Regions from separate parts of the Variovorax sp. 05N34 genome, predicted to be linked through region 2. Evidence: riboswitches for the same ligand, from Rfam matches in the RefSeq annotation. Region 2 holds a riboswitch; the other holds the start of a gene.
What was found. A riboswitch is a leader RNA that binds a small molecule or an ion and turns the genes downstream of it on or off. The one in region 2 is predicted to bind glycine.
Positions count from the first base shown of each region.

Region 1: it holds a riboswitch for glycine, as region 2 does, so the genes downstream of both, gcvT (glycine cleavage system aminomethyltransferase GcvT) here and AC1DMA_RS11165 (D-amino acid dehydrogenase) in region 2, are expected to answer to the same signal.

Region 1 is NZ_JBFTNI010000009.1:158,298-166,083, reverse strand. Features, by position in the region: gene AC1DMA_RS23580 (hypothetical protein) at 1-173, shown strand, start outside; gene gcvP (aminomethyl-transferring glycine dehydrogenase) at 192-3,098, opposite strand; gene gcvH (glycine cleavage system protein GcvH) at 3,236-3,610, opposite strand; gene gcvT (glycine cleavage system aminomethyltransferase GcvT) at 3,694-4,854, opposite strand; glycine riboswitch at 4,901-5,010, opposite strand; glycine riboswitch at 5,026-5,125, opposite strand; gene AC1DMA_RS23560 (glycine betaine ABC transporter substrate-binding protein) at 5,203-6,768, opposite strand; gene AC1DMA_RS23555 (alpha/beta fold hydrolase) at 6,798-7,676, shown strand; gene AC1DMA_RS23550 (ROK family protein) at 7,698-7,786, shown strand, end outside.
Region 2 is NZ_JBFTNI010000003.1:445,486-453,271, reverse strand. Features, by position in the region: gene AC1DMA_RS11185 (TonB-dependent receptor) at 1-1,987, shown strand, start outside; gene AC1DMA_RS11180 (copper chaperone PCu(A)C domain-containing protein) at 2,013-2,912, shown strand; gene AC1DMA_RS11175 (PhaM family polyhydroxyalkanoate granule multifunctional regulatory protein) at 2,980-3,720, shown strand; gene AC1DMA_RS11170 (FIST signal transduction protein) at 3,759-5,027, shown strand; gene AC1DMA_RS11165 (D-amino acid dehydrogenase) at 4,988-6,313, opposite strand; glycine riboswitch at 6,401-6,506, opposite strand; glycine riboswitch at 6,511-6,611, opposite strand; gene AC1DMA_RS11160 (FAD-dependent oxidoreductase) at 6,638-7,786, opposite strand, start outside.

The sequences.
Region 1 (7,786 bases), on a different contig from region 2:
ACATGAGCCCGCAGCAGCAAGGGACGGTGAGCGGCGCCGCGATGGGCGCGGCAGCCGGCGCGGGGATCGCCGCGATCTCCGGAGGCGATGCCTGGATAGGCGCGGCCATCGGCGGCGTTGCGGGTGGCATCGCCGGCAACATCCATGGCGGGCGGCAGCAGCAACGCTGGTAGCCGCCCCGAGAAAGTTTCCTACTTGACCAGTTCGTCCATCGGCACGCAACTGCAGAACAGATTGCGATCGCCGTAGACGTTGTCGACCCGGCCGATGGGCGGCCAGTATTTCGCCGCTTTGAGCGCGACGAGCGGAAACGCCGCCAGCTCGCGCGAGTAAGGGCGCGTCCATTCGCTGGCGAGCAGGCTCGCGGCGGTATGCGGCGCGTTCTTGAGCGGGTTGTCGTCCTTCGGCCAGACGCCTTCCTCGACGCGGCGGATCTCGCCGCGAATGGCGATCATTGCGTCGATGAAGCGGTCCAGCTCAGTCAGCGGTTCGCTTTCGGTGGGTTCGACCATCAGTGTGCCGGGAACGGGGAAGCTCAAGGTCGGCGCGTGGAAGCCGTAGTCGATGAGCCGCTTGGCAACGTCTTCGGCCGTGACGCCGCTGGCGTCCTTCAGCGGGCGCAGGTCGAGGATGCACTCGTGCGCAACGTGGCCGTTGGCGCTTGCATAGAGCGTAGGGTAGTGCTCCTTCAGGCGCGCGCTGATGTAGTTGGCGCTGAGGATCGCGGTTTCAGTGGCAGCCTTGAGACCGGGCGCACCCATCATGCGGCAGTACATCCAGCTGATCGGCAGCACGGCCGCGTTGCCGAGCGGTGCCGCCGACACGGCCCCGACGCCATGCGAGGCAATGCCGCCTGTCGCGTGACCGGGCAGATACGGAACAAGGTCCTCGACCACGCAGACCGGCCCGACACCCGGACCGCCGCCGCCGTGAGGGATGCAGAAGGTCTTGTGCAGGTTCAGGTGGCTCACGTCGCCGCCGAATTCGCCCGGCGCAGCGACGCCCACGAGCGCATTCATGTTGGCGCCGTCCACGTATACGCGACCGCCGTGCGCATGGACGATCTCGCACAGCTCTTTCACGCGCGTCTCGAACACGCCGTGGGTGCTGGGGTAGGTGATCATCACGGCGGCCAGCTTGTCGCCGTGGGTGCCGCATGCGCGCTTGAGATCGTCGATGTCGACATTGCCTTCGGCATCGCAGGCCGTGACCACCACCTTCATCCCCGCCATGTGCGCACTGGCCGGATTGGTGCCATGCGCGGAGAACGGAATGAGGCACACGTCGCGATGGCTCTCGCCCCTTGCTTCATGAAAAGCCTTGATTGCAAGCAGCCCTGCGTATTCGCCTTGTGATCCGGCGTTGGGTTGAAGGCTGATGCCGGCGTAGCCGGTGGCTTCGCACAGCCATGCGCGCAATTGCTTGTCGAGCTGCGCGTAGCCCTGCAACTGCTCCGCCGGCGCGAAAGGATGGATGTTCGCGAATTCAGGCCAGGTGATCGGGATCATCTCGCTGGTCGCATTGAGCTTCATCGTGCAGCTTCCCAGCGGGATCATGGTGCGATCGAGCGCGAGATCCTTGTCGGCCAGGCTGCGGATGTAGCGCAGCATCGCGGTTTCGCTCTTGTGCGTGTTGAATACCGGATGCGTGAGAAAAGCGCTCGCGCGGCGCAAGTCGTCGGGGATGCGCGATGCGATCCGGCCGGCGAGTTCGTCGAAACGCGGCAGCGGCGTTCCGGCGGGCACGAACAGCGCCCAGAGCGTCTCGATGTCCGCGCGCGTCGTGGTCTCGTCCAGCGAAATGCCGACGTGGTTTTGCACGCGCAGACCGAGGTTGACACTGGCGGCGTCCGCGCGTTCGACGACTTTCGCGGTGTCTTCGCCTGTCTTGACGGTGAGCGTGTCGAACGCCGTTGCGTTCACCAGCTCACGGCCCATCTGTTCGAGCCCTTGCGCGAGGATCGAGGTGAGCGACGACACGCGCTGCGCGATGCGGCGAATGCCCTCCGGCCCGTGATAGACCGCGTACATGCTGGCTATCACCGCCGGCAGCACCTGCGCGGTGCAAATGTTCGAGGTGGCTTTCTCGCGCCGGATGTGCTGCTCGCGGGTCTGCAGGGCGAGGCGGTAGGCCGGCTCGCCATGCGTGTCGACGCTGACGCCGACGAGGCGCCCGGGCAGCGAGCGCTTGAATTCGTCGCGGCATGCCAGGTAGGCCGCGTGAGGGCCGCCGTTGCCCATCGGCATGCCGAAGCGCTGCGTGGTGCCGCAGACGATGTCGGCGTCCCATTCGCCCGGCGGCGTGAGCAGTGCGAGCGCGAGCAAGTCCGCCGCCACACAGAAGGCGGCATCGAACTGGTGCGCATGCCCGGCCAGCGGCCGCAGGTCGTGCACGTGGCCGGTGGTGGCCGGGTATTGCGCCAGCACGCCGAAGAATTCACAGCTCGCCATCAGGTGCGGCAGCGTCTCGGACACGGTGCTGACGCGGACTTCGATGCCGAGAGGCGCAGCACGTGTCTTGATGACTTCGATGGTCTGCGGATGACAGTCGCCGGACACCAGGAACACGTTGCTCTTGCTCTTGACGCTACGGCGGGCAAGCGTCATCGCCTCTGCCGCGGCGGTCGCCTCGTCGAGCATCGAAGCATTGGCAATGGCCATGCCTGTGAGGTCGCACACCATGGTCTGGAAATTGACGAGTGCCTCCATCCGGCCCTGCGAGATCTCGGCCTGGTAGGGCGTGTAGGCGGTGTACCAGGCGGGGTTCTCCAGCACGTTGCGCAGGATGACGCCCGGCGTATGGGTGCCGTAGTAGCCCTGCCCGATAAAGCTCTTCGCCACCTTGTTCTTCGCGGCGATCGCCTTGAGTTCGGCCAGCGCCTCAGCCTCTGTGACCGGGGCAGGCAGGCGCATCGGCCGCGCGCGCCGGATGGCGGGCGGGACGATGCCGTCGATCAGTTCGGCCCGCGTGGCCGATCCGATGGCCGACAGCATTCGCGTCTCGTCGGCCGGTTCGATTCCGATATGGCGCGCGATGAATTCCTCGGCGTTCTCGAGCTCGCTGAGCGGAGGAAAAAGGGGCAGGACGGGTGTCGACATGGGGTAGCTTGAGAAGGTTCTGGTTTCGGCAAGTTGTCAGGGACACCGCAGAACTGGCTTTGCCAGGCTGCTGGTGTCGCCCCCTTGCAGGGGGTGGGCGAGAGCGACACGCAGTGCGCGAAGCCTGGGGGTGCGCATTATTCCGCCGAGAATTTCTCGTACGCGGTGTCGTCGAGCAGGGCTTCGAGCTGTGTCACGTCGCTGACGCGCACCTTGAAGAACCAGCCAGCGTCCATCGGAGCGCTGTTGGCAAGCGACGGGTCGGCGCGCAGCGCTTCGTTGACTTCGGTGATCTCGCCGGAGACCGGCATGAAAACGTCCGCGGCAGCCTTGACCGACTCGACCACGCCCGCCACTTCGCCTTGCGCGAAGGACTTGCCGACCTCGGGCAGGTCGACGAAAACGACGTCGCCCAGCGCGTCCTGCGCGTGAACCGTGATGCCAACCGTGACAAGCGCCGCGTCGGCTTCCTGGCGAACCCACTCGTGATCCTTGGTGTACCTGGTGGTCATGAACTGAAGCTCCTTGAGATGAGAAAGTGGGCTGGAAAAAGCAAAGAAAAAAGGCAAAAAAGAGCGCCGCGTGCGGATCGGCCTCAGCCGCGGAAATAGCGCGCGGGAATGAAAGGCATCGTGCTCACTTCCATCAGGACCGGCTTGCCACGGACGATCGCCTGCATGCGCGTGCCGGGCTCTGAATAGGCCAGAGCGACGTACGCCATGGCGATCGGCCGGTCGACGGTGGGGCCGAGCAATCCGCTGGTCACCTGTCCGATCGCAACGCCTTCGAAGGATTCGAGCAGTGTGCCGTCGCGCACTGGCACTCGATCGATCGCGACCAGGCCGACGCGCTTGCGCTTGAGGGTGTGATGGTCGAGGTGGCCCGCCGTCCCGTCCGCAGCCGTGAGCTGTGCCAGCACCTTGGCCGCACCCGGAAATCCGCCTTCGCGGGCTCCGCCGGTGCGCCGGACCTTCTGCATGGCCCACACCAGCGAGGCTTCGACCGGCGTGGTCGTCTCGTCGATGTCGTTGCCATAGAGGCAGAGTCCGGCTTCCAGCCGCAGGGAGTTGCGCGCTCCCAGGCCGATGGGCTTGACCTCGGGTTGGGCGAGCAGCAGCCGGGCCAGGCGCTCGGCGTTCGCAGCGGCAACGGAGATTTCGAAACCGTCCTCGCCGGTATAGCCGCTGCGAGTGACGAAAGTCGGGATGCCGCCGATTTGCGCTGCGCCGCCGGTCATGAAGACAAACCGTTCGATACCCGGTGAAAGCCGCGCCAGTGTTGCGGCAGCCTGCGGTCCTTGAAGGGCGAGCAGCGCGTGGTCCGGCATCGGCGAAACCTGGCAGCGGTGTCCGATTTTGACGGTGATATGCGCGATGTCCGCCTGCTTGCAGGCGCCGTTGACGATCACGAACAGCGAGTTGTGGCCCTCGTTGAAGAACATCAGGTCGTCGAGGATGCCGCCGTCTTCATTCAGCAGCAGCCCGTAGCGCTGCTTTCCAGGTGCGAGACCGATGACGTCGACTGGCATCAGGGTCTCGAACGCGGCCGCGGCCTCGGGGCCTGAAAGCCGCAACTGGCCCATGTGGGAAATGTCGAACAAACCCGCGGCATCGCGCGTGTGCTTGTGTTCGGCCATGAGGCCGGCCGGATACTGCACGGGCATCGAGTAGCCGGCGAAGGGCACCATGCGTGCGCCGAGTTCGACGTGCAGGTCGTGAAGCGGAGTCTTCAGAAGGTCGGTCGATGCGGAGGCCAAGGCTCTCTCCAAAAGGGGCAGTCCAGATCCATGACCGAAGCCATGGGCCACCCCTGCTGTCCGCTTTACCTGAGAGATTCACCCCACGATTGGGGCTTGCTCCTTCGGTGGGCGAGGCCGTCGTGCGACGGGTCGCCTCTCTCCAGCAAGGAAACGCCCTGATGCGGGGCGCTTCGCCAGTCCTTTTGCCTGAGCGTTCGGGCCCGTGTTTTGGTGGGACCTGCGCCTTCGGCGGCCCCGGCGCAGCGGGGCTCTCTCCTGACTGCGCCAGTGTAAGGGATCGAAAGCTCGTTCAACGGCGATTTCAGTGCGATCGCCCAGCCGGGCAAGGCTTGTTCCGCCGCGCCTTCAGCCTCTGCGGCGCATCAAGTATTCGATCGATTCGAACAATGCCTCGCTGAGCAATGCCAGCACTGCGGCCGGCACTGCGCCAGCCAGCAGCAGTTCGCGATCGTTGAGCGCCAGCCCCGTCACGATGCGCTCGCCGAAACCTCCGGCGCCAATGAAGGCCGCGATCGTCGCGGTGCCAATGGCGATGGTCGTCGCCGTCCGTACGCCGGCAAGGATGGTGGGCAGCGCCAGCGGCAACTGCACCACTTGCAGCGTCTGCCCGGCGGTCATTCCCAAGGCGGTGCCGGCCTCGCGCAGCCCTGCCGAAACCTCGGCCAAGCCCGTGACCGTGTTTCGCATGATCGGCAACAGCGAATAAAGCGTGAGCGCGATCAGCGCCGGAACGAGGCCGATCGCGCCCACTGCGGAGATCAATATCGCCAGCAGCGCAAGCGAAGGAATCGTCTGCAGCAGCCCCGTGAGCCCGAGCACGAGCGCACGCGTTCGAAGGTGTGGAAACACGAGGATGCCCAATGGCACCGCGATCAGGATGCCCAGCCCCACCGAAACCGCGACCAGCAGCAGGTGCTGGCGCGTGAGCCGGCCGAGGTCCGGGCCGAAGAGCTTGGCGAGGAAACCGCGCGCCGCGGCATCCTTCGGGCGCGCGGCGCCGGCTGCCTGGGTCGTGTTGGCGTTGGCCGGCTGGGCGACGATCTTGCTTTGCGCGAGGAAGTCGCGCGCAATGACATCGAAGCCCACGCCCTGCAATTCGGCACGCGCATTCATCTCGATCATCGCGTGCTCGTCCACCCGGCCTTCCAGCTTCTGCATCGCCGCCCATGCCTGCGGCCAGCGCGTGGGCACGTCGAGGCGGTAGAGCACCACAGCGTCATAGCGCGGAAAGTAATGGCGGTCGTCTTCGAGCACGCGCAGGCCGAGATGATCGATCTTGGCGTCGGTCGTGTAGATGTCGGTCACGTCGATCTGCTTCGCGGCGATCGCGTCGTAGGCCAGTCCGTGGTCGAGCCCGGTCGGCGTCTGCGTGAAGCCATAGCGAGCGGCCAGCCCTTGCCAGCCGTCGGCGCGTCCGAGGAATTCGTTCGACAGGCCGAGTTTCAGCTCAGGGTGGGCAGCGAGGTCGCCGAGCGTTCGCACGCCCAGCCGCTCGGCATCGGCCGCGCGCATGGCGAGCGCATAGCCGTCGTTGAAGCCGAATGGAATCGCAATGCCAAGTCCCAATGGACGAAGCGCCGCGTTCATGTCCTCCAGCGTCATGGGCTGGGCGCTCTTGAGGATTTCGAGGGCAATGGTGCCGGTGTATTCGGCATAGAGATCGATGCCGCCGGAGGTCAACGCTTCGTAGACGATGGCCGTATTGCCGAGTCCTTGCCGCACGACGGGCGCGGGTGTGGTGTGCGCTGCCGCGGTCTGCGCGAGCACCTGCGCGAGGATGTACGACTCGGTAAATCGCTTCGATCCGATGCGGAGCTCGCCGGCGCCTCCTTGGGCGTGCGACGGCAAGGCTGCGCCGAGAAGGCCCAGGCAGGCCAAGGCGATGAGCCAGGTTCGGCGCAGAGAACGCATCGAGGCAGTGTATCGGCGCCGCGACTCCGATGAGGCGTTTCGAGGGACTGGTTCGTCTCCTACAGACGATCGTGCGCCGTGCCGATGCTGCGGTGCAGCGCCTGAACCAGAATGAATGCGTGCGCATCAACTACATCCGTCGCGGTGAAGGCAAGCCCTTGTTGCTCATCCACGGCCTGGGAGGCACCTGGCGTTCGTGGAGGACCATCCTCACGCCGCTGGCTGCGGAGCGCAGCGTGGTGGCGATCGATCTGCCGGGGTTCGGCAAGAGCCCTGAACTGGATGGCGAAGTTTCTATTGGCACTCTTTGCGATGCGGTCGCCTTGTTTCTCAAGGAACACGATCTCATGGGAATCGATGCCGCTGGCAGTTCAGTGGGCGCGCAACTCATTCTGGAATTGGCGCGGCGCGGCGGTGTCGTCGGGGCGGTCGTGTCGCTCGGGCCGCTCGGCTTCTGGGAAGGCTGGGAGCGCCATGCGTATCGAGCATCCGTGTGCCTTTCCTGGCGAATGGCGCGTGCACTGCAATTCGCCATGCCGGCGATCACGGCGAACGAATGGTCGCGCGTGCTGCTGCTGGGGCACGTCTCGGCGCGCCCGGCCGGTCTTTCGCCTTCGCTGGTCCTGGATGAAATGCGCAACTTCGCATCGGCAGCTTCCTTCAACCTGGTCCTGAAGAACCTCATACAAGGGTCGCCGCAGGAAGGCGCTTTGGTCGGCAGTCTCGAAAAGCAACTCGTGATCGGCTGGGGGCGCTTCGACCGCCTCTGCTTCCCGATCCAGGCCGCTCGCGCGCAGCAACTCTTCCCGGACGCTCGCGTCCACTGGTTCGACCGGTGCGGACACTATCCCCATTGGGATGCGCCGGACGAAACCGCAAAGTTGATACTAGCGACCACGGCCGACTGAACGGCGCACCCGAGGAACACGATGGCAAAAGAAAAGAAAGAAAAGAGAGACAAGAAAGAGAAGAACGAAAGCAAAGATGGGAACGACAACGACGCGCATCCCCTACCGGA
Region 2 (7,786 bases):
CGGCAACAGCGCGCGCTCGGCCGTGTATGCCGACGGCATCCTGCTGTCGAATTACCTGGGCAACGGCATAGCCAACGGAACGAATTACGCGCCCCGATGGGGGCTCGTCACGCCGGAGGAGATCGAGCGCGTCGATGTGATGTACGGCCCGTTTTCGGCAGCCTACCCGGGCAACTCGGCGGGCGCGGTGGTCGACTACGTCACCCGCATGCCGACCCAGCTGGAGGCGCACGTCAAGGCAGGCTATTCGTCGCAGCCCTTTGATCTCTACAACACGCACCAGACTTTCAACAGCTGGCAGACCAGCGCCTCCCTGGGCAGTCGCAGCGGCGACTGGTCATGGTGGATTGACGTCAGCCGCACCGACAGCCAGGGGCAGCCACTGACCTTCACGACCGCGACGGTGGCTTCGGGCACGGCGGGCAGAGCCGGAACGCCCGTCACCGGCGCCGTGCTGGGCCTTAACACCACCAACACGCCCTGGTACATCCTGGGCACCGGCACCCAGTACCACACCGTCCAGGACCACGCCAAGATCAAGCTGGCGTACGACTTTTCGTCCACGGTACGGGCAACCTACACCGTCGGCTGGTGGCAGAACACCGCGGAGGGTCGCCCCGCCACCTACCTCGGCAATTCGGGCGGCCAGCCGGTCTACACCGGGCTCGTGAACATCGCGAGCCGCAGCTTCAGCCTGGGGCCCACCGCCTTTCCGCTCACGAACGACAACCAGACGCACTCCATGCACGGGCTTTCGGTCAAGAGCAACACGCAGGGCGAATGGGACTGGGAAGTCGCCGCGAGCCTTTACGACTACGCGAACGACCAACAGCGCGCACCGACCATCGCGCCGCCACTGGCGAACTTTGGTGGCGCCGGCACGTTGCAGGACCAGGGCGGGACCGGCTGGAACACGGTCGCGGCCAAGGGCACCTGGCGGCCGCAGGGCGTGGGCGGTGCCCACATCGTCGATTTCGGCGTCGGCCGCGACGCCTACAAACTCGGCATCCTCAAGAACAACGTGCTCGGCAGTTGGCTCGATGGCCCGCCAGCCTCCCTGGTCAGCGATGTGGGAGGGCGGTCCCAGACCCTGAGCGCCTGGGCGCAGGACGCCTGGTCCTTTGCGACCAAGTGGAAGGCGGTGCTGGGATTGCGCTATGAGGACTGGAAGGCCATGGATGGATTCACCTCCACGGCCACCAACACTCTGGCCTACCCGGATCGCGGCGAATCCGACTTTTCACCGAAGGCCGCGATCGCCTACCAATGGAGGCAAGACACGGTGCTGAAGGCTTCGCTCGGACGCGCGGTGCGGTATCCAACGGTGGGCGAGCTCTACGGAACGACGACGGGCGGCGCACTGTCCTTCATCAACGACCCGTTCCTGAAACCCGAGAAATCATGGACCAGCGAACTGTCGGCCGAGAAGGACCTTGGCAACGCCCTGGCACGTGCAACGCTCTTCCACGAGACGACAGACGACGCGCTCTACAGCCAGCTGATCCCCAACACCACGATCTCGCGCGTTCAGAACATCGAAAAGGTGCGCACCACCGGCTTCGAGCTGGCCTACACGGGACAGGACGTGTTGGTTCGTGGCGTCGAGGTCGGCGCCAGCCTCACTTTTGCCGATTCGAAGATCGTGGCGAACCCCGGCAATCCGGCGAGCGTCGGCAAATGGCAACCGCGTGTGCCGCGTTGGCGGTCCACGGTTTTCGCGACGTACAAGCCCGATGCGCAATGGGCCTTTACCGCCGCCGCGCGCTACAGCGGAACCCAGTACTCCAACCTGGACAACAGCGACGTGAACGGCTTCGCCTACTTCGGCGCCAGCCGGTACTTCACGGTCGACCTGCGAGCCCGCTACCAGATCGACAAACGCTGGTCGGCTGCCCTGGGCATCGATAACGCCAACAACTACCAATACTGGAATTTCCACCCGTACCCGCAGCGCACCTACACCGCTGAACTCCGTTTCGACCTCTGACTCCACTCTTCACCAAGGATCTGCCATGAACCCCGCATTCAAACTCAAGCACGTCGCTGCCTGCATTCTGCTGACTGGCGCCGGCGGTGCCTTCGCCCACGTGACGCTGCCGCCGGGCGGCGCGACCGCCGGCAGCAACTACGAAGCTGCTTTCCGTGTCGGCCATGCATGCAAGGATGCGAAGAGCACCACCGGCATCGCCGTGCGGCTGCCCAAGGGATTTGCCTTCTCCGATGCGCAGGCGCGCAAGGGCTGGAAGCTCGAAGCGCCGCCCGCGGGTGACAATGGCGGCGAAGTGCGCTGGACTGCCGAAAGCGCGCAGTCGGCTCTTCCTGCCAACGAGCGCGCCGAGTTCGTCGTTCGCGGCAAGCTGCCCGCGACGCCCGGCGTGTTGTGGTTCAAGGTGCTGCAGTCTTGCGACAACGGCAGCGCCGACTGGGCGCAGATCCCGGCCAGCGGCAATGACACCGCCGGCCTCGAAAGCCCGGCGGCGCGGCTCGACGTGCTCGCGCCCGGCATTGCCGCGGTCGATGTGCGCGATGCGTGGATTCGCGCATCGGTGCCCGGTCAGAGCGGCACCGGCGCTTTCATGAAACTCAGCGCGCCGTCGGGCGCGCGACTGGTCGGGGCTTCGACGCCGGTCGCCGGCGTGGCGGATGTTCACGAGATGAAGATGGAGGGCGACACCATGCGCATGCGCGCAGTCGAGGGCGGGCTCGACCTGCCGGCGCGCCAAACCGTCGAACTCAAGCCGGGCGGCTATCACCTGATGCTGACTGACCTGAAGCAGTCGCTGGCCAACGGAACCAACGTGCCTCTGACGCTGCGCTTCGAAGATGCCAAGGGGCAGAAGACTTCGCTGAACATCAACGTGCCCGTGCTCACTGGCGCCGCGGTGCCCGCGGGCGGCGAACACAAGCACTGAGCGATCCAAAGGCCGGCGACGTTGGAGTAAGCTGCCCCACACAAGAACACTCTTCCGGAGACCCCTCATGAGCGACGCAAGCAAGCCTTTTGCCTTCAGCCAGTTCGTTCCCGGCTTCGATTTCTTGCGGAACCTGGCGAGCGGAGGCGCTGCGGCCAGCGCGAGCGCGGTTCCGGGCATGCCGAGCCTCTCCAGTTGGGTGGCGCCCACGCTCAGCGTGGAGGAGGTCGAAAAGCGGATCCAGGAACTCAAGACGGTGCAGTTCTGGCTCGAACAAAACGGCCATGCGCTCAAGGCGACGATCCAGGCGCTCGAAGTGCAGAAGATGACCCTCTCCACGTTGCGCGGCATGAATGTGCAAATGGAAGATCTCGCCAGCGTCTTCACCCGGCAGGCCGCCGCGACGCCGGCGTTCAGCACCGAGTCCCCGCCGCCCGCGGCTGCGGCGGCTTCGAAGGCGAAACCGCAAGCTGAAGAGGAACTGGAATCGAAAGAGACTGGCGCCCCGGCCGGCCTCGAGGGCAGGGCGGGCGCGGCAGGCGTGGTCGACCCGCTTCAATGGTGGGGCGCACTCACGCAGCAGTTCCAGCAGATCGCGAGCTCTGCCTTGCACGAAGCTTCACAGGTCAAGATGCCGATGATGCCGCCGCTGACCGAAGCGCACGGCGAGAAGACGCCGGCGGCATCGGGCAAAGCGCCACGAAAGACGGCTACCGCCGCATCCAGTAAAAAATCCGCCGGCGGTCGCAGTGCCGCCGGAAGCAGCACATCGCCCACTCCGGCGCGCAAGCGGGCGCGCGGACACTGACGACGCCTTCTTCCCTTCCCGCACAGAAAGCCGAGCGCATGAAGCTCTTTCCTTCCGGGCACGCCACTCATCCGCAATGGCGCATGGCGGCCGGACTCGTGCTCGCCCAACTGCGTGCGCAGATGGCGCTGGCCGACTACGCGCGCGCACCCACGCTGGGCCTGCTCTACATCACCGATCACTACTCGGCCGATGCGCAGGAGATCCTCGATCACCTGGGCGCCGAACTGCCAGAGATCACCGATTGGTCCGGCACCGTCGGCGTCGGCGTCGCCGCGAACAACGCCGAATACTTCGACGAGCCGGCGCTCAGCGTCATGCTGTGCGAGTTGCCGACCGATCAGTACCGTGTGTTCTCCGGCGTGGCGCCGCTTGCGAGTTCGGAGATGAGCGGTTTCGCGGCGAAGATGGCGCTGGTGCATGCCGACCCGCGTACGCCGGAACTCGCCGAACTGATCGCCGAGATGGCTGACCGTACCGATACCGGCTACCTGTTCGGTGGCCTCTCGTCGGGGCGCGCAGGATCCTTGCAGTTCGCGGTCGGCGGCAACGGCAACATTCCCGGGCACGGTGCGGTGGGCGGAGTTTTCTCGGGCGGCTTGTCGGGCGTGGTGTTCGGCGAAGGCGTGCGCCTGGTGTCGCGCGTCACGCAGGGTTGCCAGCCTGTGTCGCAGGAAAGAGAAATCACGCACGTGGACGGCAACCTGCTGCTCGAGCTCGATGGCGAGCCGGCCCTCGACGTGCTGCTCGACGACCTGAATGTTTCGCTCGATGCGCCCGAGCATGCCGTCGATGCGGTGCGCGCCACCCTGGTGGGCTTGGCCGAGGCCGGCAGCGATGGCGTAAGGCGTACGCGCGACTTGGGCGCTGACGTTCGTGTGCGGCACATCATCGGACTGGACCCGACGCGTCGCGGCGTGGCGATTGCCGACGTGGCGGAGCCCGGCATGCGAGTGAGCTTCTGCCGACGCAACGCGCAGGCGGCGCGAGCCGATCTGATGCGCGTGTGCGCCGAAATCCGCGAAGAACTGGAGCCGGAGGAGCAGACCTTGGCCACGGCGCGCGCTGTAGCCGCCGGCGAAGCCGAGGCCGCGCCGCACCCCGCGCGCCGCATCGCCGGTGCGGTGTACGTGAGTTGCTCCGGTCGAGGTGGCCCGCATTTCGGCGCTCCCGGCGCCGAATTGCAGATCGTGCGACACGCGCTGGGCGATGTCCCGCTGGTCGGCTTCTTCGCCGCAGGCGAGATCGCCCGCCATCACCTCTATGGCTACACGGGCGTGTTGACGGTCTTCACCAGCGACGACTGACGTTTCGCGCCGCGTCCGATCGCGCCGGTGAAGCTGAAATCCACTTCCGGTGTGAGACCGCTGACGATCCGCGCGATCGACTTGCCCGAACCGCAAGCGTGCGTCCAGCCGAGTGTGCCGTGGCCGGTGTTCAGGAACAGATTCGGCAGTTTCGTCGCGCCGACCAGGGGCACATTGCTCGGCGTGGCGGGGCGAAGGCCCGTCCAGAACTGCGCCTGCGTAGGGTCCCCGGCGCCCGGGAACAGCTGCTGGACGCGGCGAACGATGGCTTCGCAGCGAACGCGGTTCAGGTCGCGGTCGTAGCCATTGAGTTCGGCGGTGCCTGCGATCCGCATCCGATCGCCGGTTTCCGAGGTGTAGCGCGAGAAGACGAGCTTGAATTCGTCATCGGTCAACGACACCTGGTACGCCTTGGCTGCGTCGACCACCGGCATCGTGACCGAGTAGCCCTTTGCCGGATAGATCGGCAGACGAAGGCCCAGCGGAGCGGCAAGGAGCGGGCTCAAGGAGCCCATCGCCAACACGAACGCGTCGCCGCGAATGCGTTGGAATCTGCCCTCGTCGTCCGTGACTTCGGCGTGCTCGATCGAGCCACCGGCTTCGCGCAGGGCGGTCACGGTATGGCTCATAAGGAAGCGAACGCCCGCTGCCTGGGCGAGAGCGGCGAGTTCGCGTGCGAATCGGTTCGCGTCGCCGGATTCGTCTTCGGCCGTGTAGGTGGCGCCAGCCAATTGCGGGCGAATGTGGGCCAGCGCGGGCTCGAGCTTCACCGCCTCGTCGGCCGAGATGACCTGCCGGTCGCAGCCCAGCGCGCGCATCTGTTCGGCAGGCGCCAGTGCGGCGTCGAATTCCTTTTGCGTCGTATAGAAGTGAAGGATGCCCTGCATGCGCTGGTCATAGGCAATGCCTGTGTCCCGCCGCAGTTGTTGCAGCGTTTCGCGGCTGTAGGTCCCCAGGCGAACGATCTGCTCTATGTTGTGGCGGGTGCGCGCCGGCGTGCATTCGCGCAGGAACTGCAATCCCCAAAGCCATTGCCGCATGTCTGGGCGCAGACGGAACAGCAGGGGGGCGTCTTCCTTGCCGAGCCATTGCAGCACCTTCAGCGGTGCACCCGGATTGGCCCAGGGCTCGGCATGGCTCACCGAGATCTGGCCACCGTTGGCAAAGCTGGTTTCGGCGGCTGGTGTGGCCTGCCGGTCAATGACGGTCACTTCGTGGCCGAGTTGCTGGAGGAAATAAGCCGAAGTCACGCCGAGCAGGCCGGCGCCAAGAACGATCACGCGCATTTGAGTAAACCTCTAAGGTTGCAGCGATTGGATCGAACGAAAACGGATGCTGTGAAAACGAAAGCAACCGGACCGTGCGTCCAAGTTGCCGCTCCCCCTGTCCTCGGTACCTGAGAGATTCACCCGTTGCGCCCGCAACGGGTTTGCTCCTTCGGTGCATCACTTTGCGTGATGGCTCTCCAGACGGCTCTGACAGTTGGTGCAGTACAGGCTCGTTGTTGCGAGCCGACCTGAGCGTTTATGGGAGTTTGCGCCTTCGGTGAGGCCGCCAGGCGGCCTGCTCTCCTGCAGTGGGCTGATTGTAGGGGCGCTGCGGCGTGCTGGCTACAGGCCCCTGAAGGCGAAGTCGAGTTCGGGTCGCAAGCCGCTGACGATACGGGCGACCGATTTGCTCGCGCCGCAGGCGTGGGCCCAGGTGGGTGTACCTGGGGCCGTGTTGAGGAAAAGATTGGGTACTCGCGTCTTGCCGATCATCGGCAGGCGGTTTCTGCTTACCGCGTGCATCGCCGTGTCGAGCGATGCCTCATCGGTTTTCGCCATTCCGGGAAACAGAATGTCGATGCGGCCCAGCATTGCTCGGAAGCGGTCCGAATCGGGCTCGCTCTCTTCGTCATCGCGTACACGCACCGTGGAGGAGACCCGGAGATACACACCGTTTGCGCTTTCGAGCCGTCTGATGCGCAGCTTGCCCTGGCGATCGTGCAGTGCGATGTGCGGTGCACGCGCCGCGTCCTTGACCGGCACCGTCGCGATGTACTCACGCACGAAGTTCAGCGGCATGGCGATACCGAGCTCTTCAGCATGCGGGACGCTCGATGCGCCCAAGGCGAGCACATAGGATTGCGCGCGCAGGGCTACCGGTTGTCCTTGCGCATTGAGCAGGTCCACGTGACTGATCCGGCCATCGCGGATTTTCAGCGAAACGACCGTGTGCTTCATCATGAATCGCACGCCGGCCGCGCGGCACAGGAAGACGATGCTGGCTGCGAACTGGGCTGGATCGCGTGCCGGGTCTTCGGGCGAGAACGTTGCTCCGGCGAGCGCGGCGCCAACGGCATGCAGTGCGGGCTCGAAGGCCATCGCTTCCTCGGGCGAGAGCAGGCGCTCCTCGCAGCCGAGTTCGGACCAATGGGGTGCCCGCGCCACGCGCGCTCGAAAAGCTTCGGCGTCGGTAAAGAACTTCATCAGCCCGTTCGAGCGCGGCCGCTGAGGCATGCCAGCCTCGTCATGAAGCGCCCGTGCGGTGTTGCGGCTGTAGGCTGCCAGGCGCACCAGTTGATCGAGCGGATCGCGTTGAGGCGGCGCACCGATGGCGCGGTCGAGCAGTTCGGAGAGGCGGCGACGCACTTTCCCCCAGACCCGGGGCCCATTGCCTTTGCTTCGCCGAGCACGGGCCGAAGCCGCACCGCCGCCGTGCAATGCGATGGCAGGCTCGCCGGGTTCGACCCTGCCCCTGGCTTTGGCGGCGGGGGT